3 regions of the Xanthomonas boreopolis genome follow, and region 3 is predicted to be linked to each of the others. Evidence: riboswitches for the same ligand, from Rfam matches in the RefSeq annotation. Region 3 holds a riboswitch; each other region holds the start of a gene.
What was found. A riboswitch is a leader RNA that binds a small molecule or an ion and turns the genes downstream of it on or off. The one in region 3 is predicted to bind cobalamin.
Positions count from the first base shown of each region.

Region 1: another riboswitch for cobalamin. It lies ahead of M3M27_RS18805 (ribonucleoside-diphosphate reductase subunit alpha); the one in region 3 lies ahead of btuB (TonB-dependent vitamin B12 receptor).
Region 2: another riboswitch for cobalamin. It lies ahead of metE (5-methyltetrahydropteroyltriglutamate--homocysteine S-methyltransferase); the one in region 3 lies ahead of btuB (TonB-dependent vitamin B12 receptor).

Region 1 covers NZ_CP097162.1:4,183,108-4,188,243, forward strand. Annotated here, with positions in the region: gene M3M27_RS18800 (ribonucleotide-diphosphate reductase subunit beta) at 1-625, opposite strand, end outside; gene M3M27_RS18805 (ribonucleoside-diphosphate reductase subunit alpha) at 788-3,262, opposite strand; cobalamin riboswitch at 3,435-3,655, opposite strand; gene M3M27_RS18810 (hypothetical protein) at 3,901-4,533, opposite strand; gene M3M27_RS18815 (bifunctional acetate--CoA ligase family protein/GNAT family N-acetyltransferase) at 4,713-5,136, opposite strand, start outside.
Region 2 covers NZ_CP097162.1:335,661-340,796, reverse strand. Annotated here, with positions in the region: gene M3M27_RS01465 (hypothetical protein) at 1-126, shown strand, start outside; gene M3M27_RS01460 (T6SS immunity protein Tli4 family protein) at 207-1,118, shown strand; cobalamin riboswitch at 1,625-1,863, shown strand; gene metE (5-methyltetrahydropteroyltriglutamate--homocysteine S-methyltransferase) at 2,057-4,348, shown strand; gene M3M27_RS01450 (MgtC/SapB family protein) at 4,378-5,091, opposite strand.
Region 3 covers NZ_CP097162.1:1,286,998-1,292,133, forward strand. Annotated here, with positions in the region: gene M3M27_RS05725 (DMT family transporter) at 1-471, shown strand, start outside; gene M3M27_RS05730 (sterol desaturase family protein) at 594-1,646, shown strand; cobalamin riboswitch at 1,752-1,973, shown strand; gene btuB (TonB-dependent vitamin B12 receptor) at 2,089-3,966, shown strand; gene M3M27_RS05740 (hypothetical protein) at 4,041-4,625, shown strand; gene cobO (cob(I)yrinic acid a,c-diamide adenosyltransferase) at 4,622-5,136, shown strand, end outside.

The sequences.
Region 1 (5,136 bases), 1.6 Mb from region 3:
TCCGGTTCTGGCGCACCAGGTTGTAGAAGTAGGCGAAGCCGGAATAGAAGTTGATGCCCTCCAGGATCGAGGACTGGATCAGCGAGCGCAGCAGGGTCTCGGCGGTCTTCTCGCGCATGAAGTCGTCGTAGGACGCCATGATCGGCGCGTTGCGCCTGAGGATCGTCGGGTGGGTGCGGGCGATCTCGAACACCCGGTTCTGGTTGTCCAGGTTGGTGATCGAGGCCAGCACGTAGCTGTAGCTCTCGTTGTGGATCACTTCCTGCTGGCCGATGATCGCGGCGTTGGCGTGCGCGGCCGGGTCGGTGATGTACTCGGCGACGTTGTAGATGAAGCGCGTCTGCGGCGAGTCCAGCGTCGCCAGCAGGCCGATGATCGAGTCGTAGGCGTTCTTCTCGCGTCCCGACAGCTCGCCGTACTGGCGCGCGTCGATCTTCATGTCGACCTCGTCGGGGATCCAGAAGTTGGTCGACAGCTCCTTGTACGCCCGGTAGAAGGACGGGTACGGGATGTCGTTCCAGTTCAGGATGCCGCTGGTCTTGCCGTTGATGATGCCGGTCGAACGGTTCGGGTTGCGCGGCTCGAGGATCTTGATGCGATCGAGCGGGGTGGAGGTGACGGACATGATGGCTTCTCGTGTTTCTTCTACGCAGCGCCGCGGGACGTTCTGGAGAAAAGCCCCCCTGAGTCAGGGGGGCGCGCCGCAGGCGCGGGGGTGTGGGTGCAAGGTGAAGCAGGGTCCAAGGTTCGCAACGCGAACCTTGGAAGCGACAGCGCGAATGCGATGTCAGCTACTGCACCATTCGCACTCGCTGATGTCGATGTCGTTGGAACGCACGTAGTAGGTGGTCTTCAGGCCTTCGCGCCAGGCGGTCATGTGCAGCTCCAGCAGGGTGCTGGCGCGGATGGTCGACGGCACGTAGAAGTTGAAGCTGATCGACTGGTCGACGTGGCGCTGGCGGCGCGCGTTCTGGCGCACCGAGGCGAACTGGTCGACCTTGTAGGCGCCCTTCTCGTAGTACGGCCAGGTCTCCAGCGACAGGCCGGGCGCGGCGACCGGGCGGCGGAAGTCCTTCTTCTCCTCGTAGTAGAACGCCGAGTAGATCGGGTCGATCGAGGCGGTCGAGCCGGCGATCTGCGCGGTGCTCATGTTCGGCGCGACGGCGACCATGTAGGCGTTGCGCACGCCGTTGACCGCCACCTGCGCGGCCAGGTCCAGCCACTGCGGGCTGTTGTAGCCGCGGTCGCGGAAATAGGCGCCGGTATGCCAGTCGCTGCCGCGGAACACCGCGTAGGTGCCCTTCTCCTTGGCCAGCGCCATGCTCGCCTGGATGGTCAGGTAGTTGATGCGCTCGTACAGCTCGTCGCTGAACTGCTCGGCTTCCGGCGAGTTCCAGTGGATGCCCTTCTGCGCCAGCAGGTGGTGCCAGCCGAAGGTGCCCAGGCCGATCGCGCGGTACTTCTGGTTGGTGATCGTCGCCTGCGGCACCGGCAGCAGGTTCAGGTCGATCACGTTGTCGAGCATGCGCACCTGGATCGGGATCAGGCGCTCGAGCACGTCGGTGATCAGGTCGCCCTGGCCCGCCTGCGGCACCACCGCCCGGCCCAGGTTGACCGAGGACAGGTTGCAGACGACGAAGTCGCCGGCCTGCTTGGTCGTGACGATCTGGTTGCCGCTGATGATCTCCTGCATCATGCGCGTGGGGCTCATGTTCTGCAGGATCTCGGTGCACAGGTTGGACGAGTACACCATGCCGACGTGCTTGTTCGGGTTCTTCCGGTTGACCTCGTCGCGGTAGAACATGAACGGATTGCCGGTCTCCAGCTGGCTGACCATGATCCGCTTGAAGATGTCGATCGCCTTGACCGTCTTGCGGCTGATGCGCTCGTCGGCGACGACTTCCTCGTACTTCTTGCGGAAGCTGCCGTCGCCCTTCTTCTCGTCGTAGAAGTCCTGCAGGTACCAGCCCTTGATCCGCTTCACCTCGTGCGGGTCGAACAGGTACCAGTCGCCGCGGCGCTCCACCGTCTCCATGAACAGGTCGGGGATGCACACCGAGGTGAACACGTCGTGCGCGCGCAGGCGCTGGTCGCCGTTGTTCAGGCGCAGGTCCAGGAACGCCTCGATGTCGCGGTGCCAGATGTCCAGGTACACGGCGATGGCGCCCTTGCGCTGGCCGAGCTGGTCCACCGACACGGCGGTGTTGTTGAGCTGCTTGATCCACGGCACCACGCCGCCGGACGAGTTGGCCACGCCGCGGATCGCCGAGCCGGAGGAACGCACGTAGCCCAGGTACGCGCCGACGCCGCCGCCGTGCTTGGACACGCGCGCCACGTCGGTGTTGGAGTCGTAGATGCCCTGCAGGCTGTCGTCGACCGTGTCGATGAAGCAGCTCGACAGCTGGCCGCCGACCTTGCCGGCATTGGCCAGGGTCGGGGTCGCCACGGTCATGTACAGGTTGGACAGCGCCCAGTAGGCCTCGCCGACCAGCTGCATGCGGCGCTCGCGCGGCTTCTCGTCCTGCATCAGGTACAGCGCGATGGTCAGCCAGCGCTCCTGCGGCAGCTCGAACACGCCGCGCGAGCTGTCGGTGGCCAGGTAGCGCGTGGCCAGCAGGTACAGGCCGTTGTAGGCGAACAGCTTGTCGCGCTCCGGGTCGATCATGCGCCCGGCTTCCTGCAGTTCGTCCTTGGAATAGGAGCGCAGGATGTCGTTGGAGTAGACGTTGCGGTCGGCCAGGCTCTCCTGCAGGCCGACGAACGAGCCGTACTTCTGGCTCGCGTCGTAGAAGCGGTTGCGGCTGGCGCGCTTGTACAGGCGGCGCAGGTACAGGCGCGCGGCGAAGAACTCCCAGTCCGGCGCGGTCAGGTCCACGCGCGCCTCGGCCTCGCGGATCAGCAGGTCGACCAGGTCGTCGGCGTTGACGCTCTCCTTGCGCTCGACGAAGCCGAACACGGCGCGCTTGTAGTCGCTCACGTCCAGGTGCGGGAACTCGGCATGGACCGAATCGATGCTGCGCTCCAGGCGCGCGCGATCGAACGGGATGCGGCGGTTGCCGGCTTCCTTGGTGATCCAGGTGGAGACAGCGGATTCGTCGAGGGTCTGAACGGGCATTGCGGCTGCTTGTGGGGGCGGCGGAACCAGGTCCGCGGAATCGGGGGTGGTCTCGGCCGCGGCGGGGGGAGCGACGCGGGTGGGTGCGGCGGGGGTGGACTGCGAAGAGGTGGCCGCGGCGGCGGCGAGGATGTCGTTGCTTGTCATACGTCCTCCATGTGGTGCACGGACCCGCCCTTCGCAGGCGAGGCGGGCCGTGTCGGCGGAGCGGACGGCGGTGTCGCGGGGGCCGCGGCGCGCGCGGGCCCAGGCCCGCGGGCAGCTCCCGCTTCACCGGCCATCCCCCTCCGGGGACGTCACGGCCGGCACCGCGCGATGTGCATGCGCGCGGCTGTCGGCAGGTCTTCGGACTGATGGGTACGGCCGACGCGAGGGTCGGCCACCTCGGCCGTCGCTTCCCGGGAGGATCCCAGTGCGTTGACGGCGTCGTTCCCAATTACCGCTGCGGGGCAGTGCCGGAGTGGCCCATCGGGGGCGTCACCGGCTTCCCTCTTCGCCTCCGCCCTCGTGAGCGGAGACACCGACCGCCCCAAGATAGTGGGGTCCCCACCGGGGGTCAACACGAAATATAGGCAAATTCGGAAAAGCCTTGTGGGACAAGCGCGCGGCCGGAAATCCCCGTGAACCGTTTCCAGCGCGCGGCCGGGCACGTCCAAAAACACTGCGCAGTCAAGCACCGGAGGGGCGGTTCCCGGGGCGGGGTTCCGGTCCGTTTGGGTCGTGGGGCGCCCCCCCCTGGACCGGAATGGAAAACGGTGTTCCGCGCCCCGTGCCTTTGGCCGGCGCTATTGCCAGTGCACCGCGTCCAGCGCCTGGTGCAGCCGCGCCACCGCGGTGCCCGTGTCGAACGGCGGCTTGCGCGGCGGGTCGTAGACCTCCGGGCGGGTGCCGCTCACCATCAGGTCGATCGCCACGCAGCGGCCGTTGCGCACGCTGCGGTAGCCCTCGACCTGCAGGAAGTGGCTCATCGCCGCGTCGCCGGCGCGGAAGTGGACGAAGGCCACCCCGCCGATCTCGACCTGGTCCGGGTCGCCCTGCGCCTCCGGCGGCGGCTCCAGGCAGCGCGCGGCCTCGCGCAGGCTGTCGCTGCTGCCGATGCGCAGTTCGGCGGCGGCGAGATCGTTGGAACCGTCCAGCACCAGCGCGGCCAGGGGCTTGCCCTCGCTGTCGCCGGGCGCGAACGCCTTCCAGCCGTCGGTATCGAGGTACTCGCGGTCGAAGTCCCGCTCGAGCGTGGTGCCGGGCACCGGCATCAGCCGCAGGCCGATCGACGCATCCGTGAACACCGGTGCGGGGCCCGCCGGCGGCGACGGTGCCGGATCGGCGGTGGCATCCGCTGCCGGTGGCTGGCGCCCGCAGGCCGCCAGCGCCAGCACGACCGGTAGGCAGACGACGGACAGGATCGGGCGCTTGGACATGCGGGCGGGCTCCGGGCGGTTCGGTGCCGCCCATGCTGCACCCGGCAAGGTGAATGGCGCTCCACGCCACGCCGGCCAGGCCCCGCGCGCGGCATGCGGGCACGCTGTCGCGTCGCCGGCAAAGCCCCGCGGGGACCGGAGCCCTGCCCGCGGGAACGACGGCCACGCCGCGGCGCCGTTCAAGGACGCAGGGATCCCGTCCCCACCGGCAGCAGCACGTTCATCAGCGACGCATCCTCCGGATCGGGCCTGACCTGGAATCCCAGGCTCTCGCACATCGCCAGCATCGTGCGGTTCTCGCGCAGCACCTGCCCCTCCACCGCCTTCAGGCCGAGCCAGTGCGCGTACTCGATCATGATCCGCATCAGTTGCCAGCCGATGCCGTGGCCCTTGAGGTCCGAGCGGATCAGGATCCCGTACTCGCCCTTCTCGTAGTCGGCGTCGGCGTGCAGCCGCACCGCGCCGAGCATGTCGCCGCCCTTCGGGTCGATCGCCACCAACGCGATCGAGCGGGCGTAGTCGAGCTGGGTCAGGCGCGCGATGAACTCGTGGCTGAAGTGCTTCACCGACTGGAAGAAGCGCAGCCGCAGGTCCTCGTCGGTG
Region 2 (5,136 bases), 950 kb from region 3:
GCAAGATTGGTTTGCAAGCATGTCCCGGGCTACGAACATGATGCAAGTTACGGCGACGAACGCGTACGCCTATCGGTTCTGGATGCGATCGTCCGATCCATCGAATCAGTTCAGGTAATAAAGTGACAAAGAAGATTCTATGGATCATCCCTTTGGTCTTTGCTTGCGCCTGTACCCGCAGCCAAGACCAGTCATCGACAAACGACATGAAAGCGAACATCCCTCTCAGCATCCAGTGCGTCGGCCGGTTGGAGATAGCCTTGCCGTCGCCTTCTTCCGCGGCCTGGAACCAGGAAGTAGGCGTGTTCTCCATCGAGCGCCAGCGATCCGCCGACCGGCTCGATTTCTTCAGGCAGGTAGAAGCGCGCGAACAAGACCTGCATTCCCAGAATCATGAGAAGGAGGGCTATATCCTCCGAGCCGCCGAGGATATCGGCGGCCTCCGCGTCTTGTTTTATCGTAGCTCGCCCGTCGACATCTATACCTACAACGTCGAGGCTTACATGTGGCCAGGGAATGGCGGCTACAGATTGAGCACCACGGTCGCGACGGGGGAGAAACCACAGGTTCCCGCGCTTCTCGACTTCGTCAAGGACATGCACCCTATCGGGGCCGGTGCCGTTGCGCCTTCCGGAGCCTTCTGCCTGGATGGCTTGTATCTGGACAAGGGCAACCAGAGGCTTTTTGCCTCGATGCAGGCCACCATCCGCGAATGGCACGGTGCACGGGCTTGGGTTAGCGTGCTCGAGAACGAGAACTCCCTGGCGGATGAAGCGCTGGATATCCATTACGACATCGAGCGGGAGCGAAACGCGGCCAAGGACATCCTGGCGGAGGATCCCAGCGCGGCAAGCGATCCAGGCTACCCCAAGACCGTCAAGTCGCTGCGCGACGGAACGCGCGACCTGGAGGGAATGCCCGGCCAGGAACTCGTATGGAAGAAGGTGCTCAACAGCGGGGTCGAGGTCTACCATCTGAGATGGCAGACCGATACCGCGCCCAATGGCGTCACCGTGGGAATGGATGTCGGCGACGAGGACGATCCTGTTCCTTCTCCTCGCCAAGAAGAGATCATCGCGCTGTGGGATGCGATCCTTTCGACGCTCCGGCAGAGATGAGCCGGGACCGAGCAGACCTGGCCTGGTTCGCTGCTAGGCCCTAGGGCCGCCGTCCGCAAGCCGGGCGCGCAGGACATCGGACTCGGGCGATCTGCGCAGGCATGGTATTGGAGGATTTCGCTTGGCCATGAGCGAGCGACCCAGGCGAACCGCGAGTGTTGCAGCCTTGCTCCTTCTGGCGCTGGGTACCGGCATGGGCTACGCGGTCGGCCGCGATGGAACAAACCATGCGGAGTCCAACCAACCAGCAACGAGGACGCACTGCCTTGGCCGTTACCTCATCGACCTGCCGGCAGACGCGTAGTGACCGGGCCGAAGCGCCCTGCACCATCCAGGTCGCTGGTGCGGGCATCGACGACCACCGGCGTGGTTCGCTCGCCGTGCCCGAGAACCCCTGCCCGATGCGAAGCGGCCCCTCGGACCGGATATCCCGCACGCCCGCTTTCGTCCGTTTCCTCCCATAACCTGCCCAAGCGGGCGCGCTTGACGCGCCGTCGTCCTGCCGCCACCATGTGCGCCGCCGAGGTATGCATCGCTTCATTCGGATGAAGCGATGCATTTAAACGGGAATCCGGTGAAGCGGCCTTGCCGCCATTCCGGAGCTGCCCCGCAGCGGTGAATGGAAACGACCCCCGCCAACAGCACTGGGCGCCTGCATGGGCCTGGGAAGCGGCGGACAGTAGGCCCCCGTGCCATGCACGGCCCGTCCATCAGCCCGAATACCGGCCTGGGCCGGGGGACACGAGCGTCCTCCGTTTCGACCTGGCGCTCCGCGGGGAGCGGCCGGACGTGCGTGCGCCCCGTGGCGGACGCCGTCCGTCGTGCCCGCAGGCGTCGGTTCGCCCGCGGGGGCGGAGGTCGCTGGCGCGGCGTGCAGGGAAGCACGGTGCGCGGTTCCTTCGTTCCTCAATGCCCAAGACCGCAATGAGGAAAACACCATGACGATCGTCACCAACCTGGGCTTCCCGCGCATCGGCGCGCGGCGCGAGCTCAAGCGCACGCTGGAAAGCCACTGGCAAGGCCAAGCCAGCGCCGCGCAATTGCAGGACAGCGCGCGCGAGTTGCGCGCGCGGCACTGGCGGCTGCAGGTCGAGGCCGGCGTCGACGTGCCGCCGAGCAACGACTTCAGCCTGTACGACCACGTGCTCGACACCGCGGTGCTGTTCGACGCCATCCCCGAGCGCTACCGCGCCCTGGCCGACGCCGATCCGCTGGCCGGCTACTTCGCGATGGCGCGCGGCGTGCAGCGCGACGGCATCGACCTTCACGCGCTGGAAATGACCAAGTGGTTCGACACCAACTACCACTACCTGGTGCCGGAAATGCACGCCGGCCAGGCGTTCCGGCTGCGGGGCGACAAGCCCGTCGCCGAGTTCCGGGAAGCGCTGGCGCTGGGCATCCGCACCCGCCCGGTGCTGCCGGGACCGGTGACGTTCCTCTGGCTGTCCAAGACCGTGGACGGCAGCGACCGGCTTGCGTTGCTGCCGCGCCTGCTGCCGGCCTACGCCGAATTGCTCGCGCGCCTGCAGGCCGCCGGCGCGGACTGGGTGCAGCTGGACGAGCCGGTGCTGGCGCTCGATCTCGACGCCCGCTGGCAGCAGGCGTTGCGCGACGCCTATGCCGCGCTCGCGTCGGGCCCGCGTCCGCAGCTGCTGCTGGCGAGCTACTTCGGCCCGCTCGGCGGCAACCTCGAAGTGGCCGCCGCCCTGCCGGTCGACGGCCTGCACCTGGACCTGGTGCGCGGCACCGAACAGCTCGATGCCGTCCTCAGGCTCCTGCCGGCCGGACGCACGCTCTCGGCCGGGCTGGTCGACGGGCGCAACGTATGGCGCGCGGCGTTGGACAACGCGCTCACCCTGGCGCGCTATGCACGGGGCCATGTCGCTGCGGACAAGCTGTGGCTGGCGCCATCGTGCTCGCTGTTGCACGTGCCGGTGGACCTCGACCAGGAAAAGGCGCTGGATGCCGAACTGCGCAGCTGGCTCGCGTTCGCCAGGCAGAAGCTCGGCGAACTGCGCACGTTGGCCGACGCGCTCGATGGCCGTCCGTCGGCGGAGGCCAGGCTGGCACAGGCGCGCCAGGCGCTGGAATCGCGCCGCCGTTCGCCGCGCGTGCACCGGCCCGAGGTGGAACGCCGGCTGGCGGCGCTGGGCCCGGAGGCGGCACGGCGCGCCAGCCCTTATCCGCAACGCATGCTCGCCCAGCAGCAGGCCTTGCGGCTGCCCGACTATCCGACCACCACGATCGGCTCGTTCCCGCAGACCCGGGAAGTGCGCGAGGCGCGGGCGCGCTTCAAGTCCGGGCGGCTCGGCGCCGCGGAATACGAGGCCTTCCTGCGCGAGCACACCGAACGCTGCGTGCGCGTGCAGGAACGGATCGGGCTGGACGTGCTGGTGCACGGGGAATTCGAGCGCAACGACATGGTCGAGTACTTCGGCGAGCAGCTCGACGGCTTCGCCTTCACCAAGCTCGGCTGGGTGCAGAGCTACGGCTCGCGCTGCGTCAAGCCGCCCATCATCTACGGCGACGTGGCGCGGCCGGCCCCGATGACGGTGCATTGGTCGGCATACGCGCAGTCGCTGACCGACCGGCCGATGAAAGGCATGCTGACCGGACCGGTCACGATGCTGCAATGGTCGTTCGTGCGCGACGACCAGGAACGCGCCAGCACCTGCCGGCAGATCGCGCTGGCGTTGCGCGACGAAGTGCGCGATCTGGAAGCGGCCGGAATCGGGCTCATCCAGATCGACGAGCCGGCGATCCGCGAAGGCCTGCCGCTGCGCCGCGCCGACCGGGACGCCTATCTCGGGTGGGCGGTGGAAGCCTTCCGCATCGCGGCCTCGGGCGTGCGCGACGCCACCCAGATCCACACCCACATGTGCTATTCGGAGTTCAACGACATCATCGAGGCGGTGGCGGCGATGGATGCCGACGTGATCTCGATCGAGACCTCGCGCTCGCGCATGGAACTGCTCGACGCCTTCGTGAGGTTCCGCTATCCCAACGCGATCGGGCCGGGCGTGTACGACATCCACAGCCCGCGCATACCCTCGACCGGGGAGATGGTGGAGCTGCTGCGCAAGGCGCGCGCGGTGCTCGCGCCGGAGCAGCTGTGGGTCAATCCGGACTGCGGGCTGAAGACCCGTGGCTGGGCCGAGACCGAGGCGGCGTTGCGGGCGATGGTCGCGGCCGCCCACCGGCTGCGCGAGGATCTCGCGCAGGCAGCCTGAAGGACCCGCCCCTCCGCGGAGGGGCGGCTTCACTCCGGTCGGCGGTCTTCCTTGGCCTCGTGCATGGAATCGGGGGTCGCCACGGCGACCACGCCCTCGAGGCCGGCGAGCCGGCCGGCCGCTTCCAGCAACCGCGCCTGGCCGATGTCCGGCGCGCAGCGGATCTCGAGGGTGTCCTCGCCGTCGGCGTGGCGCCGCAGCACGATGCGCCGGAGCGGCAGCTGCAGTTGCGCCATCGCGTCCTCCACGCCGACCAGCGGCGTCCCGTGCCGCAGCGTCACCTGCAGGTTCATGCGGCCATGCTGGTTGAGATACCGCCGCTCCAGCGGCTTGAGCAGCGCGAGGATCGTCCACATCAACGCCGTCGCCATGATCGCCGCCGCATACAATCCGCTGCCCGCGGCCAACCCGATCGCGGCCACGGCCCACAGCCCGGCCGCGGTGGTCAGGCCGCGCACCACGCGCTCGCGCTGCAGGAACAGGATGGTGCCCGCGCCGATGAAGCTCACCCCGGAGATCACCTGCGCGGCGATGCGGGAAGGATCCAGGATCACCTGCGGATGGCGCAGGATGTCGGAAAAGCCGTAGGCCGAGACGATCATCGCCAGCGCGGCGCCCACGCAGACCAGCATGTGCGTGCGCAGGCCCGCCGCCCATTCCAGGCGCCCGCGGTCGATGCCGATCACCGCACCCAGCAACGCTGCCAGCAGCAGCCGTATCGCGACGTCGGAAACAGCGATCATGGTCCGCTCCTCCTCTCCCGGCACTGCCCGGATGATCCGCGCCGG
Region 3 (5,136 bases):
GGCAGCGGCACGCACTACCTGGCGGGCGTGTTGCTCGCGCTCGGCGCGGCCTTCTGCTACGCGCTGGCGGCGCTGTTCGCGAAACGGCTCAAGGGCGTACCGCCGCACCTGATCGCCTTGGTCCAGGTGTCGGTCGGGGTGGCCGCGCTGTGGCCGTTGGCGAGCTTGCCGGAAGCGACCGGTGCGGCCGCCGCCTGGACGACGCTGGCGACGATGGGCGTGGTGCATACCGGGTTGATGTACATCCTGCTGTATGGCGCGATCCAGAAGCTGCCGACGCCCGTGACCGGCGCGTTGTCCTTCATCTATCCGATCGTCGCGATCGCCGTGGACAGGCTCGCGTTCGGCCATGCGTTGCAGCCGGTGCAGATCGCCGGTGCCGTGATGGTGCTGTTGGCGGCGGCCGGCATGACGCTGGGCTGGCCATGGCGCAGGCCAGCGCCGGCAGCCGCGTCGCAGGCGACGCGTTGACGGCCGGCCCGGCGCTCGCGCAGCACGGGAGGCAGCCGAAAGCTGGGCGAAAGCCGCGCCGGCCAGCCTGGTGCCGGGCCTGCTTCCTCCCTCCCCGCATGCAGGCCGAGGAGCTGCCTGCGATGCCGTCCATCCCGCATGTCTGGGCCTTGCTGGTCGAAAGCCTGGCCGACCGGGTGGTGGCGCCTGCGCTGGCCGCGCTGCACCTGACCGGACTGAGCGACGATCCCCGCGACATCGCGGCCTCGCTGCTGATCGCGACGTTGCAGTTGTGCATCATCGGCTTGGTGTTCCGGCCGCTGGAAAGCCTGTGGCCGGCCGAACGCTGGGAGCACCGGCGGCTCGCCCGCATCGATTTCCACTACACCTGGACGATGCTGGTCGGCGTGTTCCCGCTGTTCTCGTTCCTGGTCCTGGCGCCGCTGGCCAACCTGCTCGGAGGCGGCCAGGGCGGCGAGGATGCCCGCGTCGGCCTGCGCTATGCGTGGCCCTGGCTGGACCGGCATCCGCTGGCGCTGTTCGCGCTGTACTACCTCGCCTACGACTTCACCTACTACTGGATGCACCGCGTGCAGCACTGGATGCCGTGGTGGTGGGCGATGCATAGCATGCACCACAGCCAGCGCCAGCTCAGCTGCTGGGCCAACGACCGCAGCAACTATCTCGATGGCGCACTGCAATCGTTCGTGCTGGCCGGGGTCGGCGTGGCGTTCGGCATCGCCGCCGACGAGTTCGCCTGGCTGATGCTGCTGGGCGAACTGGTGCAGAACTTCTCGCACGCCAACGTGCGCATCGGTTTCGGGCCGGTGCTGGAAAAGCTCTTCGTCGATCCGAAGTTCCACCGCCTGCACCACATGGTGGTCGACCCGGAACGCCCGGACCTGCACAACTGCAACTTCGGCCAGGTGTTCGCGATCTGGGACGTGCTGTTCGGCACCGCGCTGTACGGCGAGCCGGTACGGCCCACGGGCGTGGCCGACCCGATGGTGGACCGCGACAACGCGCTCGGCTTCGTGGCCTTGCAGGTCGAAGGGCTCAGGCGTTTCTGGGGGGCGGTACGCCGTCGCGAGGGGTGGACCCCGGGCGAGGTCGCCTTTGGCGAGGACTATCGGCCGATCCCGGTGCGGCATGTGCCGGTGCCGCGGCTGGAGGAGACCGAGGCCGATCCGTCGTAAGGGCTTCGAGCGCGTTTCGAGAGCGGCGGCGACGCCTTGCGTGACGTCGTGGAGAGCCCGGGCCGCTTCCGCGATGCGCGCCAGGTGGCCTGGCCGTCTTCCTGCTACCATGCGCGGCCCTGAGGTGACTGCCGGGATGCCGGCGGTTTAAACGGGAATCCGGTGCGTCGGCCGTCCATGCCGGCAATTCCGGAGCTGCCCCCGCAACGGTGGGCGAGTACACGTTCCGCATGCAACGCCACTGTGCCGCCGGCATGGGAAGGCGCGGGACGGAAGGCGCAGCCTTCGCTCGCGAGCCCGGAGACCGGCCCCAGGATCGACCCGGCGCGCGGTGGGCGTGGCCATGGTGCCGGCGCGAACGCCGGCGCCATCTCCTGCTGCCTGCATGCCGGCTTTACCCAGATGTCCGCGCGGGAAGGCGCGGCTGCAGGAGCCACCCACGATGTCGTTGTCCCCGATCGTTTCCCCACGCCGCGCCGCGCTTGCGCTGGCGCTGTCCCTGGCCGCCGCTCCGGCGCTCGCGGCCGATGCCACCGACCTGGACCAGGTCGTGGTCACCGCGAGCCGTACCGCGCAGACCCAGGACCAGGCCCTGGCCCCGGTCGCCGTGATCGATCGCGCCGAGATCGAGCGCCGCCAGGCGCGCTCGCTGCCGGAACTGCTGCGCGGCGAGCTGGGCGTGTCGATCGTCAACAACGGCGGGCCGGGCAAGACCACTTCGCTGTTCCTGCGCGGCAGCGAATCCGACCACGTGCTGGTGCTGGTCGACGGCGTGCGGATCGGGTCGGCCACCCTCGGCGGCGCGTCGCTGCAGGACATCCCGGTCGAGCAGGTCGAGCGCGTGGAGATCGTGCGCGGGCCGTTCTCCAGCCTGTACGGCTCGGAGGCGATCGGCGGCGTCATCCAGATCTTCACGCGCAAGCCGCAGGGCGCGTTCGTACCGACCTTCAGCGTCGCGACGGGCAGCGACAACGCGCGCCGCTACGGCGCCGGCGTGGCCGGGCGCAGCCAGGGCGACCTCGGCGAGCGCGGCGGCTGGTACTCGGTCAATGCGGTGCACGACGAGACCGACGGCATCAACGCCTACCTCGATACCGCCAACAGCGCCTACGATCCGGACCGCGACGGCTACCGCAACGATTCGCTGAGCGTGAAGGGCGGCTGGCGCTTCAACCGCCAGTGGGATGCGGACGTGCAGGCCCTGCGCGCCGAGAGCCGCAACGAATACGACGGCACGATCTACGGCGGCAACCTCTCCAAGGGCGTCCAGCAGGTGGCGGGCGGCCGCGTCCGCTACGCGCCGAGCGAGGCGTTGAAGCTCACCGCCAGCCTCGGCGCCAGCCAGGACCTGAGCGATGCGTACTACGACGGCAGCTACGTCTCCACGTTCGACACGCGCCGCGCGCTCGGCTCGCTGCAGGCCGACCTCGATGCCGGCCCGGGCCTGCTGACGCTGGGCTTCGACTGGCAGCGCGACCGCATCGCCAGCAACGAAAGCTACGACGAGGACCAGCGCATCAACCGCGGCGCGTTCGCGCAATGGCAGCAGACCTTCGGCACGCAGTCGCTGCAGGCCAGCGTGCGCCGCGACGACAACAGCCAGTTCGGCGGCAAGAACACCGGCAGCCTGCTGTGGGGCTGGAACTTCGCCGAGCACCTGCGCCTGACCGCCAGCTACGGCACCGCGTTCAAGGCGCCGACCTACAACGAGCTGTACTACCCGGGCTACGGCAATCCGAACCTGGGGCCGGAGACTTCGCGCAGCGTGGAGCTGGGGCTGCGCGGCGAACACGACTGGGGCACCTGGACGCTCAACGCCTACCAGACCCGCGTCGACGACATGATCGCCTACGACGCCGCGCTGGTGGACGCGGCGCATCCGTTCGGCCAGCCCAACAACATCGACAAGGCGCGCATCCGCGGCGTCGAGGCCGGCTACGACACCACGCTGGCCGGCTGGACGGTGGCGACCCGCCTGACCTGGCAGGACCCCAAGGCCGACGGCGCCGTCAACCACGGCAACTGGCTGCCGCGGCGCGCGCGCCAGAGCGGCAGGATCGATGCCGACCGGCGTTTCGGCGCGTTCTCGGTGGGCGGCAGCGTGTACGCCTCGGGCGAGCGCTACGACGAACTGGCCAATGCCACGCGGCTGGGCGGCTACGGCCTGCTCGACCTGCGCGTGGGCTGCGCGGTCGGCCGCGACTGGAACCTGGCGTTGAGCGCGAACAACGTGTTCGACCGCGACTACCAGACCGCGGCCTGGTACGCGCAGCCCGGCCGCAACTACCAACTGACCCTGCGCTACCATCCGGCGCAGTGACGGCGCGGCGTCGTGGTCCCTCCCGCGAGTTCGCCCGTCCCCGGCAGTCCCGTCCCTTCTCCAGGAAAGCCCCGATGAAATCCCTGTCCCGCCCCGCAGAAACCGGCCTGTTCGTCGCGCTGATGGTGGCCATGGTGGCCACGCGCTTCAATCACGTGGGCGATTGGCTGCACCTGCCGGACGCGTCGATGGCGGTGTTCTTCCTGGGCGGGCTGTACCTGCGCCGGCACTGGCAGTTCGCGGCGCTGCTGGGGCTGGCGTTCGCGGTGGACTGGGCGGCGATCGAGCTGGCCGGCGTCAGCGATTTCTGCGTCACCGCGGCGTATGCGCTGCTGCCGGTCGCGTACGGCGTGCTCTGGTACGCCGGCCGCGCCTTCGCCGCGCGGCTGAGCGAGCGGGTGGGTTCGCTGGCGCTGGCCTGGCTGGTCGGCGTGGTCGCGGCGGCGCTGTCGTTCCTGGTGTCCAACGGCGCCTTCTACTGGCTCGGCGGCCGCTACGCCGAACCGCACATGGCCGAGTACCTGGCGCGCGCCTGGCAGTGGGGGCCGCTGTTCGTGCGCACCACGGCATGCTACGTGGCGGCGGGATTGGCGCTGCACGGCGCGATCGCCAGGGTCGCGGCGACGCGGCGCGTGGACGCGGCCGGGCGGGCGGCATGAGCGGGATCGAGCGCGACGACGCCTACTACCGCGAGCGCGCGCAACGGCAGAAGGAACTGGTCGACCGGCGCATCGCGCGGGCGACGATCGACCGCGGCGTGCTGGTAGTCAACACCGGCAACGGCAAGGGCAAGAGTTCCTCCGGCTTCGGCATGCTGGCGCGGTCGCTCGGGCACGGCCTGCGCTGCGGCGTGGTGCAGTTCATCAAGGGCAGCTATTCGACCGGCGAGGAGGCGTTCTTCCGACGCTTCCCGGAGCAGCTCGACTACCACGTGATGGGCGAGGGCTTCACCTGGGAAACCCAGGACCGCGGCCGCGACATCGAGGTGGCCATGGCGGCATGGGCGCTGTGCAAACGGATGCTGTCCGATCCCGGCTACGACTTCGTGCTGCTGGACGAGCTCAACATCGTGCTGGCCAAGGAGTACGTGCCGCTGGACGACGTGCTCGCCGCACTGGCCGCGCGCCCGCCGCGCCAGCACGTGGTGATCACCGGGCGCGGGGCGCCGGA